Regions from separate parts of the Pseudomonas pichavaramensis genome, predicted to be linked through region 3. Evidence: riboswitches for the same ligand, from Rfam matches in the RefSeq annotation. Region 3 holds a riboswitch; each other region holds the start of a gene.
The links. Region 3 has a riboswitch for cobalamin ahead of cobG (precorrin-3B synthase). Riboswitches for the same ligand answer to the same signal wherever they lie in the genome.
Positions count from the first base shown of each region.

Region 1: another riboswitch for cobalamin. It lies ahead of ACJRW5_RS16995 (TonB-dependent receptor domain-containing protein); the one in region 3 lies ahead of cobG (precorrin-3B synthase).
Region 2: another riboswitch for cobalamin. It lies ahead of cobO (cob(I)yrinic acid a,c-diamide adenosyltransferase); the one in region 3 lies ahead of cobG (precorrin-3B synthase).

Region 1 covers NZ_JBJKFJ010000010.1:46,222-50,680, forward strand. The annotation lists gene ACJRW5_RS16990 (cobalamin-binding protein) at 1-730, shown strand, start outside; gene ACJRW5_RS16995 (TonB-dependent receptor domain-containing protein) at 822-2,729, opposite strand; cobalamin riboswitch at 2,817-3,025, opposite strand; gene dxs (1-deoxy-D-xylulose-5-phosphate synthase) at 3,237-4,459, opposite strand, start outside.
Region 2 covers NZ_JBJKFJ010000005.1:208,149-212,607, reverse strand. The annotation lists gene bluB (5,6-dimethylbenzimidazole synthase) at 1-348, opposite strand, end outside; gene ACJRW5_RS10540 (cobyrinic acid a,c-diamide synthase CobB) at 345-1,637, opposite strand; gene cobO (cob(I)yrinic acid a,c-diamide adenosyltransferase) at 1,637-2,248, opposite strand; cobalamin riboswitch at 2,429-2,637, opposite strand; gene ACJRW5_RS10530 (hypothetical protein) at 2,677-2,997, opposite strand; gene ACJRW5_RS10525 (C40 family peptidase) at 3,006-3,530, opposite strand; gene ACJRW5_RS10520 (C40 family peptidase) at 3,616-4,236, opposite strand; gene ACJRW5_RS10515 (molybdopterin molybdotransferase MoeA) at 4,384-4,459, opposite strand, start outside.
Region 3 covers NZ_JBJKFJ010000011.1:41,587-46,045, forward strand. The annotation lists gene ACJRW5_RS17925 (precorrin-2 C(20)-methyltransferase) at 1-633, opposite strand, end outside; gene ACJRW5_RS17930 (precorrin-8X methylmutase) at 633-1,259, opposite strand; gene cobG (precorrin-3B synthase) at 1,252-2,565, opposite strand; cobalamin riboswitch at 2,660-2,826, opposite strand; gene cbiE (precorrin-6y C5,15-methyltransferase (decarboxylating) subunit CbiE) at 3,037-4,239, shown strand; gene ACJRW5_RS17945 (cobalt-precorrin-6A reductase) at 4,236-4,459, shown strand, end outside.

The DNA.
Region 1 (4,459 bases), on a different contig from region 3:
CAGCTTGGCACCTTCGCTCAGCGAAATCATGCTCGACCTGGGGGCAGGTGACCTGCTGGTCGGTGTGCTCGAAGGTGAGCAGCAGCCGGCCGAACTCGCTCATCTGCCGACTGTCGGCCGCTATGGCCAGCTCGAGTTCGAGCGTCTGCTGCAACTGGCTCCCGACCTGATCCTGATCGCCCCAGGCAGCGTGCCGCCGGCACAACAGGCGCAGTTGCAGCGTTTCGACATTCCGTTGCTGCTGGTCGAGCCGGCCCGCCTCGACCAGTTGAGTGATGCCTTCGTGCAAATTGGTCGGCGGGTGAACCGCACCGAGCAGGGCGAGCACCTGGCGGCCGAGTTTCGCGACGAATTGGCGACGCTGCGTCAGCGCTATCGGCGTGAGCGGCCGCTGGCGGTGTTCTATCAGATCTGGCATCAGCCGCTGTACACCATCGGTGGCGAACAGTTGATCGGTGACGCGCTGCAGGTGTGTGGCGCGCAGAACCTTTTCGCCGAGCTGCCACAGCCCGCGCCGCAGGTCAGCGTGGAGGCCGTGCTGGCGCGCGATCCGGATGTCATCCTCGGGGGCAGCAATGCCGAACTGAGCGCCTGGCAGGCCTGGCCGCAATTGCATGCCGTACGCCAGGGCCAGGTATGGGCAGTGCCGGACAAGGGCCTGGAGCGACCGAGCCGGCAGATGCTCGGGGCGATAGAGCAGCTGTGCGAGCGGCTGAAGACTGCGCGATAGCCTGACGGCGCTGCGCGCGGCGCACCCTATCGGCTACACCGCGTAGGGTGCGCCGTGCGCACCGGGATCAACCCTACACGTTTGTATCCAATTAGAGGTTGGGCGTCCAGGTCATGCCGAGCAGGAGGCTGAGAGGCTGCTCACGGTAGCCATGGTATCGGGAGTCCTCGGCGTTCTGATAGAGGACGCGGCTGTAGCCCTTGTCCAGCAGATTGTTGAGTTTGATATCGAAGCCCAGCTCCTGATTGGCCTGCCAACTGCCGCGCAGATCGAGTACGCCGTAGCCGGCGATTTCACGATTGTTGGCGGGGTCGTCGAAGCTGCGGCTGACCAACTGCCAACTGGCGCCAATGCCGAAAGTACCGATTTTACGGTCGATATCCAGGTTCAGCGTGCGTTTGGCGCGACGTTGCAGGGTATGGCCGCTGTCGCGATCACGTGGATCGATCAGGCTCAGCCCCAGCGCGGCTTGCCAGCCAAGCAGTTCATGTTGCAACGAGGCTTCGAAACCATTGATGCGGGCCGTGTCGACGTTGTAGTTGCGACCGACGAAGGTGCTCGTGTTCCACACGTAGGCGATCAGGTCGCGGACATCGGTGCGGTAGATCGAGGCTTCGAGGCGCGTCTTTTCGGCCAGTTGGCTGCGCCATTGCAACTCGTAGCTCTTCGATTTTTCCGGGGCGAGATCCGGGTTGGCGCCCCAGGAAGCAGGGCCGTAGAGGTCGTTGAAAGTGGGCACGCGGAAGCCTTCGGCGTAAGACAGGACCACGTCGTTGGTTGTGTCGAGCGGCGCGCTCAGAGCGGCGTTCCAGGTATTCTCGCTACCAAATTGCTGGTTCTTGTCGTGGCGTAGGCCCAGTTCGGTACTGAAGTGCTCGCCGCGATAGCTGTGCTGAATGAAGCCGGCCTGGTTCCAGCGGCTTTCCTCGTCGTAGGCAGTGCTGCTGTGCAGCTTGTCCTTCTGGTAATCGGCGCCGAGCAGCAGGCCGTGGCCATTCCCTAGGTCGAGGTTGTTCAGCCAGGCGACCGAGTTGCGGTAGCTGTTGAATGCATCGGTGCCGGCGAACAGCTTGTCGCGATCTTCCAGTTTGTCCTCGCCGTGGCCGATTTCCAGGCGGCTGTTCCAGATTTCGTTGAGCCGGGCATCGACGAAGGCCGATAGGCTGTTGAGGCTGTAATCGCTGTAGGGCTTGGCCGGGAAGCTGGTAAAGGTGCTGTCATCCCAGCGGCCATAGGGGTTGTCGTACTCACTCTTACCCCTCTGGTCGAGTGCGCTGAGGCCAATCTGCAGATCGTCATTGAAGCGGTGGCTGAAGTTGAGGCTGAAGGCGCGATTGCGATAGGCGTCGTGATCGGCATCGGATGCCCAGGAGGGGCCGGTGCGATCGATGCCGGCGGTTTCTTCCAGGCTGGTGTTGAGGCTGTAGCGTGTCTGCTGGTCGCCACCGGATACGCCGAGGCTGCGTTCCCAGGTTCCCTGGCTGCCGCCGGCGATGCGCAGGTAGGGATGAATGCCTTCACCCTGATCTCGACGAGTGAATATCTGCACCACGCCACCGATGGCATCGGCGCCATAGAGTGCGGAGCGGGAGCCGCGCAGCACTTCTATACGTTCAATCTGCTCGACGTTCAGATACTGCAGGCTGGCGCCGCCGGAGGAGACAGAGCCTGTACGTTGACCATCGATCAGCACCAAGCTCTGCGCATTGTTGGTTCCGCGAATGAACAGGCTGGTATTGCTGCCACGGCCGCCGTTTTGTATCACCTGTACCCCGGGAACCCGGGCGAGCAATTCATTGACGCTGGCTGGGCGCAGGCGCTCGATATCGGCACGGGTAAAGACGCTGACCGCTGCGCTGCTTTCGCTTCGTTTCTGGACATCGCGGTTGACGGTTATCAACGTATCGTCGAGTTTCAGGGCGTCGTCGCGAGACGGTGTTTCGGCCAGAGCCAGGCTTGGTGTCAGGGCGATGGCCAGAGCCAGACGAGACAGTTTCATTATCTTTCCTCAAAGGTCGGCAGACTTTCGAGGAGGGCAGGCGCAAGCGCAGACAGGGCAGCGCTTGACCGTGCTGCCCTCCGCAACACCAGTCGCACCGCCTTGGCCGGTCTCCGGGCTCTCGACCCGCATCCGCCTTCCCAGGCATGACCCAGTGGCTGTTGGACGCGGTACACGCTCAGTGCGTGCAGTCGATTACCGTTGCGGGGGCAGCGTCGGGGTTGCTCATGGAGTGCGCACCGACTTCCCGTTCAGCAGACCGTTGAAAACTACCTGCGTTGGCAATACTGCGTTAAGAACGCCCTCAAAATGCTCATTTACAACTCGTAAACTCCGCTTTTTCGGCCGTTCTTGCCTTGTCTTGCCTGCCTCGCCTACGTTTTCAACGGCTTGCTGACGCCGCTTGCGCAGCGCACCCTGGCGGAACATGAAGTGCGCGCACCTTAGTGCGCGCGCAGGTGCATGACAAGCAAGCCCGGCTCATTCGGCGATGAGCGGGGCTCATGCTCAGAGCGAGTTCAGGCGCTCGCGTACCGCGCGTTCGATGCCGGCTTCGTCCAGGCCGCACTCGGCGAGCATCTGGCTGGGCTTGGCATGTTCGACGTAGTAGTCCGGCAGGCCGAGGTGCAGCATCGGCACCAGGCGGTTCTCGACGGCGAAGAATTCGCTGACCGCGCTGCCGGCGCCACCCATGATGCTGTTTTCTTCAATGCTCACCAGCAGCTCGTGGCTGCTCGCCAGTTCACGTAGCAGGGCTTCGTCCAGGGGTTTGACGAAGCGCATGTCGACCACGGTGGCGTCCAGCGTCTCGCCAACCCGCAGGGCTTCGGCCAGCTGTACGCCGAAGGCCAGCAGGGCAACGTGCTTGCCTTGGCGGCGAACCAGCGCCTTGCCGATTTCCAGCGGTTCCAGGCCCGCGTCGAGCGGCGCGTTGGGGCCGGTACCGCGCGGGTAGCGCACGGCTGCCGGGCCGTCGAACAGATGGCCGGTGGTGAGCATGCGGCGCATCTCGTTCTCGTCGCTCGGTGTCATCACCAGCATGCCGGGGATGCAGCGCAGGTAGGACAGGTCGAAGCTGCCGGCGTGGGTCGGACCGTCCTCGCCGACCAGGCCGGCGCGGTCGATGGCGAACAGCACGTCGAGGTGCTGCACGGCCACGTCATGGATCAGCTGGTCGTAGGCGCGCTGGAGGAAGGTGGAGTAGATCGCCACCACCGGCTTGGCGCCCTCGCAGGCCATGCCGGCCGCCAGGGTCACGGCATGCTGCTCGGCGATCGCCACGTCGAAATAGCGCTCGGGGAAACGCTCGCTGAAGGCCACCAGGTCGGAGCCTTCCTTCATCGCCGGGGTAATGCCGACCAGGCGGTTATCGGTCGCGGCCATGTCGCACAGCCACTGGCCGAACACGTTGGAGTATTTCGGGCCGCTGGGCTTCTTCGGTGCGGCGACAGGCGTCACCGGCTCCAGCTTGGTGATGGCGTGATAGCCGATCGGGTCGGCCTCGGCCGGGGCGAAGCCCTTGCCCTTCTTGGTCACCACATGGAGGAACTGCGGGCCGTCCAGGTCGCGCATGTTGCGCAGGGTGGCCAGCAGGGTCGGCAGGTCGTGGCCGTCGATGGGGCCGACATAGTTCCAGCCCAACTCCTCGAACAGGGTGCCGGGCACCAGCATGCCCTTGGCGTGCTCCTCGACCTTGCGCGCGATTTCCCAGGCGCCGGGCAGGCGCGAGA
Region 2 (4,459 bases), on a different contig from region 3:
CTCGCGACCGTCCATCAGCGCCACGGCCAACAGCTCGGCACAGTCAACAATGCCCTCAACCTTCAGCCGCATGAATTCATCCGAACGCTCGCCCAAGGCTTCGGCAGTACGCACTCGCTCCATTTCTACCAACTCATGCACCTGCTGACGCAGTTGCGGATCACTGATGCGCAGAAAACGCCAGGGCTGCATCAGGCCGACACTGGGCGCGTGGTGTGCAGCCTCCAGCAAACGCGCCAGCACCTCAGGCAGGACCTGACCGCCGGCAAAGTGGCGCATGTCACGGCGCTCGGCAATGGCGCGATATACCGCCGCCCGCTCGGCCGCACTGAAGGCATGCTCACTCATGGGTGCAGCAGCGCGGCGGCCGCCTCCGGGTTGGAGGGCAGATAGAAGTGGATGTAGCTGGCGGTGAGCCGACCGAGTCGATACACCGCTTCGGCCACCGGTTTGCCATTCGGACAACGCGCCACAGCCAGCGGCGTGACCGGACTTTCCAGCCGGGAATGATGGTACGTATGGCCGCGCAGCTCGCCTTCTGGCAGCGCCACCTGCTGCAATGCCAGGGCAGTCAATCTTGGCTGCAGGGCCGCACTGCCGGCCAGCAGGCCGAGCATACGACCACTGGCGCCCTGCTTGTCACGCAGCTCGTCGAGCAGGTAGAGCATGCCGCCACATTCGGCGAGCAGCGGCTTGCCGGCCTGATGATGGGCACGAATCGCCGCCGCCATGGCCTGGTTGCTCTCCAGTTCGGACAGGTATAACTCAGGGTAACCACCCGGCAGGTAGAGACTGTCCACCTCGGGCAAGGCGCTGTCGGCAAGCGGCGAGAAATAGCGTAACTCGGCACCAAGAGCCTGCAACAGGTCGAGGTTGGCCTGGTACAGGAAGGCAAAGGCTGCGTCCCGTGCCACGCCGATGCGCACGCCGCTCAGCAGCGCCTTTGGTTCGTCGATCGGCGGCGCGGCGAAGCTCACTGCAGGCGGCAAATCGACATCGGCGCTGGCGGCCAAGGCATCGGCGGCGGCATCCAGGCGGGCATCGAGATCGGCCAGCTCAGCCGCCTGCACCAGGCCCAGATGACGGCTGGGCAGTTCTACCGCCGCACTGCGTGGCAACGCGCCGAACCAGCGGATGGTCGATGGCAGGGCATCGCGCAGAATCTCGCCATGCCGCGTGCTGGCCACACGATTGCCAAGCACGCCGGCGAAAGGCAGGTCCGGCTGGAAAGTGGCAAGGCCATGAGCCAGGGCGCCGAAGGTCTGGGCCATGGCCGCACCATCGATCACAGCCAGTACCGGCACGCCGAAGTGGCGCGCCAGGTCGGCCGCAGAGGGCTTGCCGTCGAACAGGCCCATCACGCCTTCGATAAGGATCAGATCGGCCTCGCCGGCTGCCTGCCATAGCAGACGACGACTTTCCGCCTCGCCTACCATTGCCAGATCGAGCTGATAGACCGGTGCGCCACTGGCACGGGTATGGATCATCGGGTCGAGGAAATCCGGACCGCACTTGAAGACGCGCACGCGCCGTCCCTGACGCGTGTGCAGGCGTGCCAATGCCGCGGTGACGGTGGTCTTGCCCTGGCCGGAAGCGGGCGCGGCGATCAATAACGCCGGACATTGGCGAGCGCTCATCAGAATTCGATGCCCTTTTGCGCCTTCACCCCAGCCTTGAAGGCATGCTTGACCAGGTTCATCTCGGTGACCGTGTCGGCCGCCTCGATCATCTCCGGCAAAGCGCCTCGCCCTGTCACCACCACATGCTGCAGCAGTGGTCGGGCCTCGATATCGGCGAGCACCGTCGCCAGTTCCAGATAGCCGTGTTTGAGGGCGATGTTCAGTTCATCCAGCACCACCAGTCCGACAGACTCGTCGGCCAACAGGCGCCGGGCCACGTCCCAGGCTTGCTGCGCCTTGGCGATATCGCGCTGACGATCCTGGGTCTCCCAGGTAAAGCCCTCGCCCATCACGTGGTAGCTGACTTCCTCGGGGAAACGGCGGAAAAAGGTTTCCTCTCCGGTGCTGGCCGCGCCCTTGATGAATTGCACCACGCCGACCTTGATGCCGTGGCCAAGAGCCCGGGCAACCATGCCGAAGGCACTGCTGCTCTTGCCTTTGCCATTACCGCTGTGCACCAGCAACAAGCCGTATTCATCCTGGGCCTGGGCGATCTTCTCGTCGATCAGGGCTTTCTTGCGCTGCATGCGCGCCTTGTGGCGCGCGTCGCGGTCAACGGACTCGCTCATGCTCTGCTCCTCGGCCGCAATCTCGCGCATTGCTCGTGCGGCAGCGTGAACGGCAGCCAGGAGAAGAGACGATTCTGCCCTCCTCATCCAGGCGCCAATAGCTGGTCGTGCATGCGGAAGACAAAAAAACGAACGCCCCGGAACAACCGGAGCGTTGGCCGGACAACGCCCTCCGCGATGCCGTGAAAACTGCGACAGGCCGGTCTCCGGGCTCGTGAGTGAACCAAAAGGTTCAGCGCCGCGCCTTCCCGTGCATTGCACAGTGGCCTTGAGCGGCGTTCGACTCACCTACCGTTGCGGGGGCAGCGCCGGAATGGGAACCGGCTTCCCTGTTTCACCCTTCGACCACCGCTTGCAGTGATTCGGGCACCTGAAGCAAGGCGCGCAGATTAGAGGCTGGCCACCCTGCACGTCAACGCTGATCCCGCTCAATGCCTGGGCATGAAGCCCGGCGGCTTGCGCGACAGCCACTCGACAAAGGTTCGCAGCCGCTCATCACTCAACAACGCCTCGCGAGTGTTGAAAGTGAGCGCCAACTCCTTCTCGCTGAACAATCGATGGATCTGGTTATGGCAGGCCCGGCAGACCCAGAGCGTGGCGGTGATGCGCTCATGTCGAGGGAAGCGCTTCTGCACGTAGACCTTGTCATGCAGCGCCTTGGGTATCAGATGATGGCGCGTCAACGCCACGGGGCGAGCGCAGAGTTCGCAGACCTCAGGCTGAGGCGGCAGGCGAATGGGCGCGACCATTATCTGGCTCAGGGATTGCGCGCGAGCTCAGGCGTAATCACTCGCTTGGCATCGAGGTAAACACGTTGCCAATAGACATTGTCGAGACTATCCAGGCGCACGGTTCCGCCGCTGGATGGCGCGTGCACGAAACGCCCCTCGCCCACATAGATGCCGGCATGACTGACCGAGCGCCCGCCGTTGGTGGCGAAGAACACCAGATCACCACTTTGCAGCGAATCGCGACGAACATCCGGCGTGCGCATCGCGCTCAGCTCACGAGTCGAACGCGGCAGGCTGATACCAGCGGCGTCGCGATAGACGTAGCCGATCAGACCACTGCAATCGAAACCGCCTTCCGGGGTATTGCCCCCATAACGGTAGGGTGTTCCAACCAGACCAAGCGCACGAAACAGTACATCCTCCGCACCACCCTGATAGGCAGAGGGCGCAGTGGACGGTATATAAACAGGCTTGGGAGCGGGAGCGTTACTGCTGCAGGCACTCAGCAGCAGAGCGAGGGAAACGAGGGCGACACGGGTCGTTACGGGCATAAGCGAGGCGATCCTGAGCCTGAATGGGCTCTACTGTGCCGCCTGGAGAGTAGTGGCGCAACCCCGAGGGCCACGCCATACGCCATCAGGGATGGATTCTGCTCGCAGCCTGATCGTCTGTAGGAGCCAGCGCCAGCACACGCTTGGCCTCCATGTAGCTGCGCTTCCAGTAACTGTCGTCCAGGCTGTCGATGCGCACACCGCCGCTGCGGCTGCTGCTGGAATGAATGAACTGATCGTCGCCCAGGTAAATGCCAGCATGGCTGACACGCCCACGCCCACGATTATTGAAGAGAATCAGGTCACCCGGCTCCAGATCGGCCCGCGCGACCTTGGGCGCATCCAGTTTGATCAATTCGCGCGTGGAGCGCGGCAATTCGAGACCGACTTCCTCGCGGAACAGATAACCGACGAAACCACTGCAATCGAAACCGGACTGCACCGAAGTGCCGCCGTAGCGATAGCGAGTACCGATCAGCGAACGCCCGAGATCGAGCAGGCTGTCGGCCAGCTGCGGCATTTCATAGGGTTTGTCGTCGATCAATGCGGTGACATCATCGTCCGCCGGCTCGATCTGCTGGGAAAGCGGATGAGCAATTGGCTTGACCGCAGCTTCGCTGATCTGCGGTTGCGGCGAGTGGCCGGCGCAGGCAGCGAGAAAGACTGTTAGTGCTAGAGGCACGAGGGGTGCGAAGCGTTGGAGCATGGGCACGACCGTGTCGATTAGAGATTTACAAGTCGGCGACTATGCCCTCTATAAGGTTCATTTGCAAATTCTATCGTGAGAAATGTGACCCAGTAGTTTTACCGCATCATCTAACGCGCCCAACCAGATTGGCCGGGCGCGTCATGTTCAACCGAGGATCTCGCTTAGCGGGATAAACCGCAGCATATCGCCCTCTGCAAGCGTGCTGCCCTCCATTACCTCA
Region 3 (4,459 bases):
TTCGACGTAGTGCGCGCGGTCGTCCAGGCCGAGCTTGCGCAGCACGCGGCGAACCTTCTCGAAGTTGCGCCCGAGCTTCATCACCACGGCGGCTTCGGCATCGCGCAGGCGCTGTTCCAGCTCGTCTTCCGGCAGCACCCCGGAGAGCACGCTCAAGGACTGGTTGCGGTACACCAGCGGCGTGCCGAGCACCGAGGCGCAGCCGAGCATGGAGCACACGCCGGGCACCACGTCGACTTCGTAGCGATCAGCCAAGCGGTCGTGCAGGTACATGTAGGAGCCGTAGAAGAAGGGGTCGCCCTCACAGATCACCGCCACGTCCTGGCCGGCATCCAGCAACTGGGCGATCTGCTCGGCACAGGTGTCGTAGAAATCGGCGATCACATCCTCATAGGACAGCGGCGCAGCCAGCTTCTCGGTGGTCACCGGGTAGACCAGCGGCAGGCGCTGCTGGCTGTCAGTCAGGTGCGCTTCGATGATGCCGAAGGCATTGCCGCCCTGGCCGACGTTGTGTTTCGCCTTGGCTACGAAATAGGCCACCACGGGCGCCGATTGCAGCAGGCGCAGGGCCTTGAGGGTGAGCAGCTCGGGGTCGCCGGGGCCGACGCCGAGACCAAGCAGACGACCGGCCATCACTCCACCTCCGAGGCCAGCGCGTTGACCGCAGCCACGGCCATGGCACTGCCGCCGCGGCGGCCACGGACGATCACGTAGGGCACACCACGGCTGTCTGTGGCCAGTGCATCCTTGGACTCGGCAGCGCCGATAAAGCCCACCGGCATGCCGATGATCAGCGCCGGTTTCGGCGCGCCGGCGTCGAGCATTTCCAGCAGGTAGAACAGTGCGGTGGGCGCGTTGCCGATCACCACCACGCTGCCCTCCAGGTGCTCGCGCCAATGTTCCAGGGCTACCGCCGAGCGGGTGTTGCCGACCTCGCGGGCCAGCTCCGGCACGCCAGCGTCGTGCAGGGTACAGATCACCGCATTGCTCGCCGGCAGGCGCGGGCGGGTGATGCCTTCGGCAACCATGCGCGCATCGCAGAGAATCGGCGCGCCGGCCAGCAGGGCGGCGCGACCGGCGGCGCCGGCGCCGGCGGAGAAGCGCAGATCCTCGACCACGTCGACCATGCCGCAGGCGTGGATCACGCGTACGGCGAGCTTTTCCAGGTCGGCGGGAATGTCGGTCAGGTTGGCCTCGGCGCGAATGGTGGCGAAGGAGCGGCGGTAGATTTCCTGGCCGTCGCGGATGTAATCAAGCATCAGGGAGTCCTGCGGGAAGGTGGCGGGCGAACCAGGCGCCGGCCTCGTCGATGGTCATGGACGGCACCAGCAGGCGACCGAAACCGGTCACCTCAGGGGTGCGTTGATAGAGTTGGTAGTGTTCGGGGCTGCTGGCCAGCAGGGTATAGGGCTGTACCCGGGCGCTGGCACAACTGCGCGGGCAGGCGCTGAGATGCACCTGTGGGCGGGCGCCGCTTTCGCCTAAGCGTTCTGCCAGGTGCAGGGCATGGTGCTTGCTGTCGGCCAGGCCGCGGGCGCAGGCAGCAGAACCGGTACAGGCGACCAGGCCGAGCAGCGGCTCGTCGGGTTGAGTGAGCAGGCCCAGTTCGCTCAGCGCTGTCAGCAGCTCAGCGGACTTTTCCTCGGGCACATTGCCCAGCAGCAGACCCTGCCAGGGCGTCAGTCGCAGCTCGTCCCTGGCGTGGCGTTGGCTCAGTTCGGCGAGGGCCAGCAGTTGTTCGGCATGCAGGCGACCCAGCCGCGCGCCGACCACGACCATGCACAGGCCGCTTTGCGCCTGTGGATAAACCCCTGCGGGGGTACGTTCGACGCCATCAGCCGCTTGCCAGTCGGCAGGCGGCGGCTGCAGGGCAAAGTCCAGACGTGCCTGCAAACGCTGCAGCAGTTCGGTAGCCGGCAGCTGCGTCAGCAACTGGCGCATGCGCGACTGCTCCGGTGTGGCCAGCTCCAGGAACAACAGCAGCAGTTGGCGCACCAGCTCGACCGCCTGCACGGCCTCGATGCGTGCCAGCGGCGCTTCAAAGGGACAGCCGGCCAGGCCCAGCAACAGGTGCTGCTCGTCTTCGGCGGCCAGCCACAGATCATGCGGGTGTTCACGCATCGCCAGGGCTTCGCCGCCGTCCAGTTGCAGGGCGAACTTGGCTGACAGGGCGTGCAGCGCCGGGGTGTCCTGCAGCAGGTCGAGCAACTGCGCGGCCAGCGGGCGAACGTCCATCCGCGCCTGCGGATCGAGGCCGGCAGCAGGGCTGAGCAACAGGTTGCGCACATCGTCGGCGGCGGCCACGCGTGGACCAAGGTCGGCAGCGAGCAGCGCGTCGATCAGGGTGTTTTCCTGGCCGGGCAGCACGCCACGAATCTGCAGGTTGCTGCGGTTGGTCAGCTCCAGCACGCCGCTGGCGCAGTGCCGCGCCGCCTCGGCAATCGCCCGTGCCTGAGCACTGCGCAGCACGCCGCCAGGCAGCTTGACGCGGCAGATGCCACCGTCCAGCGCGGGGACGATGCGCAGCAGGCCGGGGCAGGCGGAAGGGCGAATGGAGGCGTTCAAGTGGTCACCTGTGGATAACGACGCGGCGACCGAACCAGCGAAACCCGCAGAAGGGATTTCATGGCATCGGTACACCCCGCCCGATGTTGGCACTCGCGACCAGCGTTCGTCGGCAGGTCTCCTGGCTGACAGGTCTTCGTCCTCCGCGCCTTCCCGGTTACCCAGTGGCCGATTGCATTGGACTCGCTGCTTACAGTTGCGGGGGCAGCCACGGTTTAGCCGTGTTCCCTCTTCGAGCCTATCTACGATCTGCTGTGCGTCGGCCCTGCCGCGTTAAAAGCAGACTCGGAATGCTCATGTGCTACAGCACACTCCGCTTCCTCGCCTGCTTTTGCCTTGCATGACTCTAGCTCGCGAGATCGTAAACAGACTCGTAGGCCCGTTTTATAAGGGCACCGACGAAGGCTGTATTATGCCCGCTTTGCCCGGAGCGCGGACAGGCGCTCCGTCGGGCCTGCGCGAGGACATTGGATGAAACCCTGGTTGACCCTGGTCGGCATCGGTGAAGACGGCTACTCCGGTCTGGGCAAGGCCGCGCGCCGAGCCTTGCTGGCGGCCACGCGTATCGTCGGTGCGCCGCGTCAGCTGGCGTTGCTGCCGCCGTGCATCAGCGGCGCGCGGGAAACCTGGCCGAGCCCCTTCGATCTGCAACCACTGCTGGCACGCCGCGGCGAGGCTGTGTGCGTGCTGGCCAGCGGCGACCCGATGTTCTACGGCGTTGGCGCCAGCCTGGCGCGGCAGCTGCCCGCCGACGAGCTGCAGGTGCTACCGGCGCCGTCTTCTGTGTCGCTGGCGGCGGCGCGCCTGGGTTGGCCGCTGCAGGAGCTGGAGGTGGTGTCGCTGGTCGGGCGGCCGCTGGCCACGCTCAATGCGCGGCTGTTTCCTGGCGTGCGCCTGCTGGTCTTGAGCGCCGATGGAGGCACGCCGGCGCAGGTTGCCGAAGCCTTGCGTGCGCGAGGTTTCGGCGCCAGCCGCCTGACCCTGCTGGAGCACCTCGGCGGCCCTGACGAGCGCCGTGTCGAAGGCTTGGCCGCGAGTTGGGCGTTGCCGCGAGGCGCCGATCTCAACCTGCTGGCGCTGGAATGTCTGGCCGACGCCGATGCCCAGTTGTTGCCGCCGACCTGCGGCCTGCCGGACGACGCCTATCGCCATGACGGGCAACTGACCAAGCGCGACGTACGCGCTGTCACCCTGGCGCGCCTGGCGCCATTACCCGGCGAGCTGCTGTGGGATGTCGGCGCCGGCAGCGGTTCCATCGGCATCGAGTGGATGCGCGCGCATCCGGCCTGCCGCGCCCTCGCCATCGAGGCCAACGACGGCCGCCAGGCGCATATCCGCCATAACCGCGATGCCCTGGGTGTACCCGGCCTGCAACTGGTCGCCGGGCATGCACCCGAGGCGCTGGCCGGGCTGCCGGCGCCGGATGCGATCTTCATCGGCGGTGGCGTCACCGTACCCGGCGTACTGCAGCAGTGCTGGGCCGCGCTCAAGCCTGGCGGGCGGCTGCTGGCCAATGCGGTGACCATCCAGAGCGAAGCGGCGCTGGTGGCCTTCCGCGAACAGCAGGGCGGCGAACTGCTGCGCCTGACGGTGGCGCAGGCGCAACCGCTGGGCGGCTTCGACACCTGGCGCGCGGCGCTGCCGATCACCCTGCTGGCGGTGCGCAAACCGTGAGTGCGCGCATTCTGCTGCTTGGTGGCACCACCGAGGCGCTGCGTCTGGCGCGGCGCCTGGGGGGGGATACGATCTACAGCCTGGCCGGCCTCGGCCGTGTGCCGAATGACCTGGCCTGCCGTGTGCGTGTCGGCGGCTTCGGTGGCGTCGAGGGGATGGCGAATTTCATCGCCGGCGAAGGCATCGAACTGCTGCTCGATCTGACCCATCCCTACGCCGC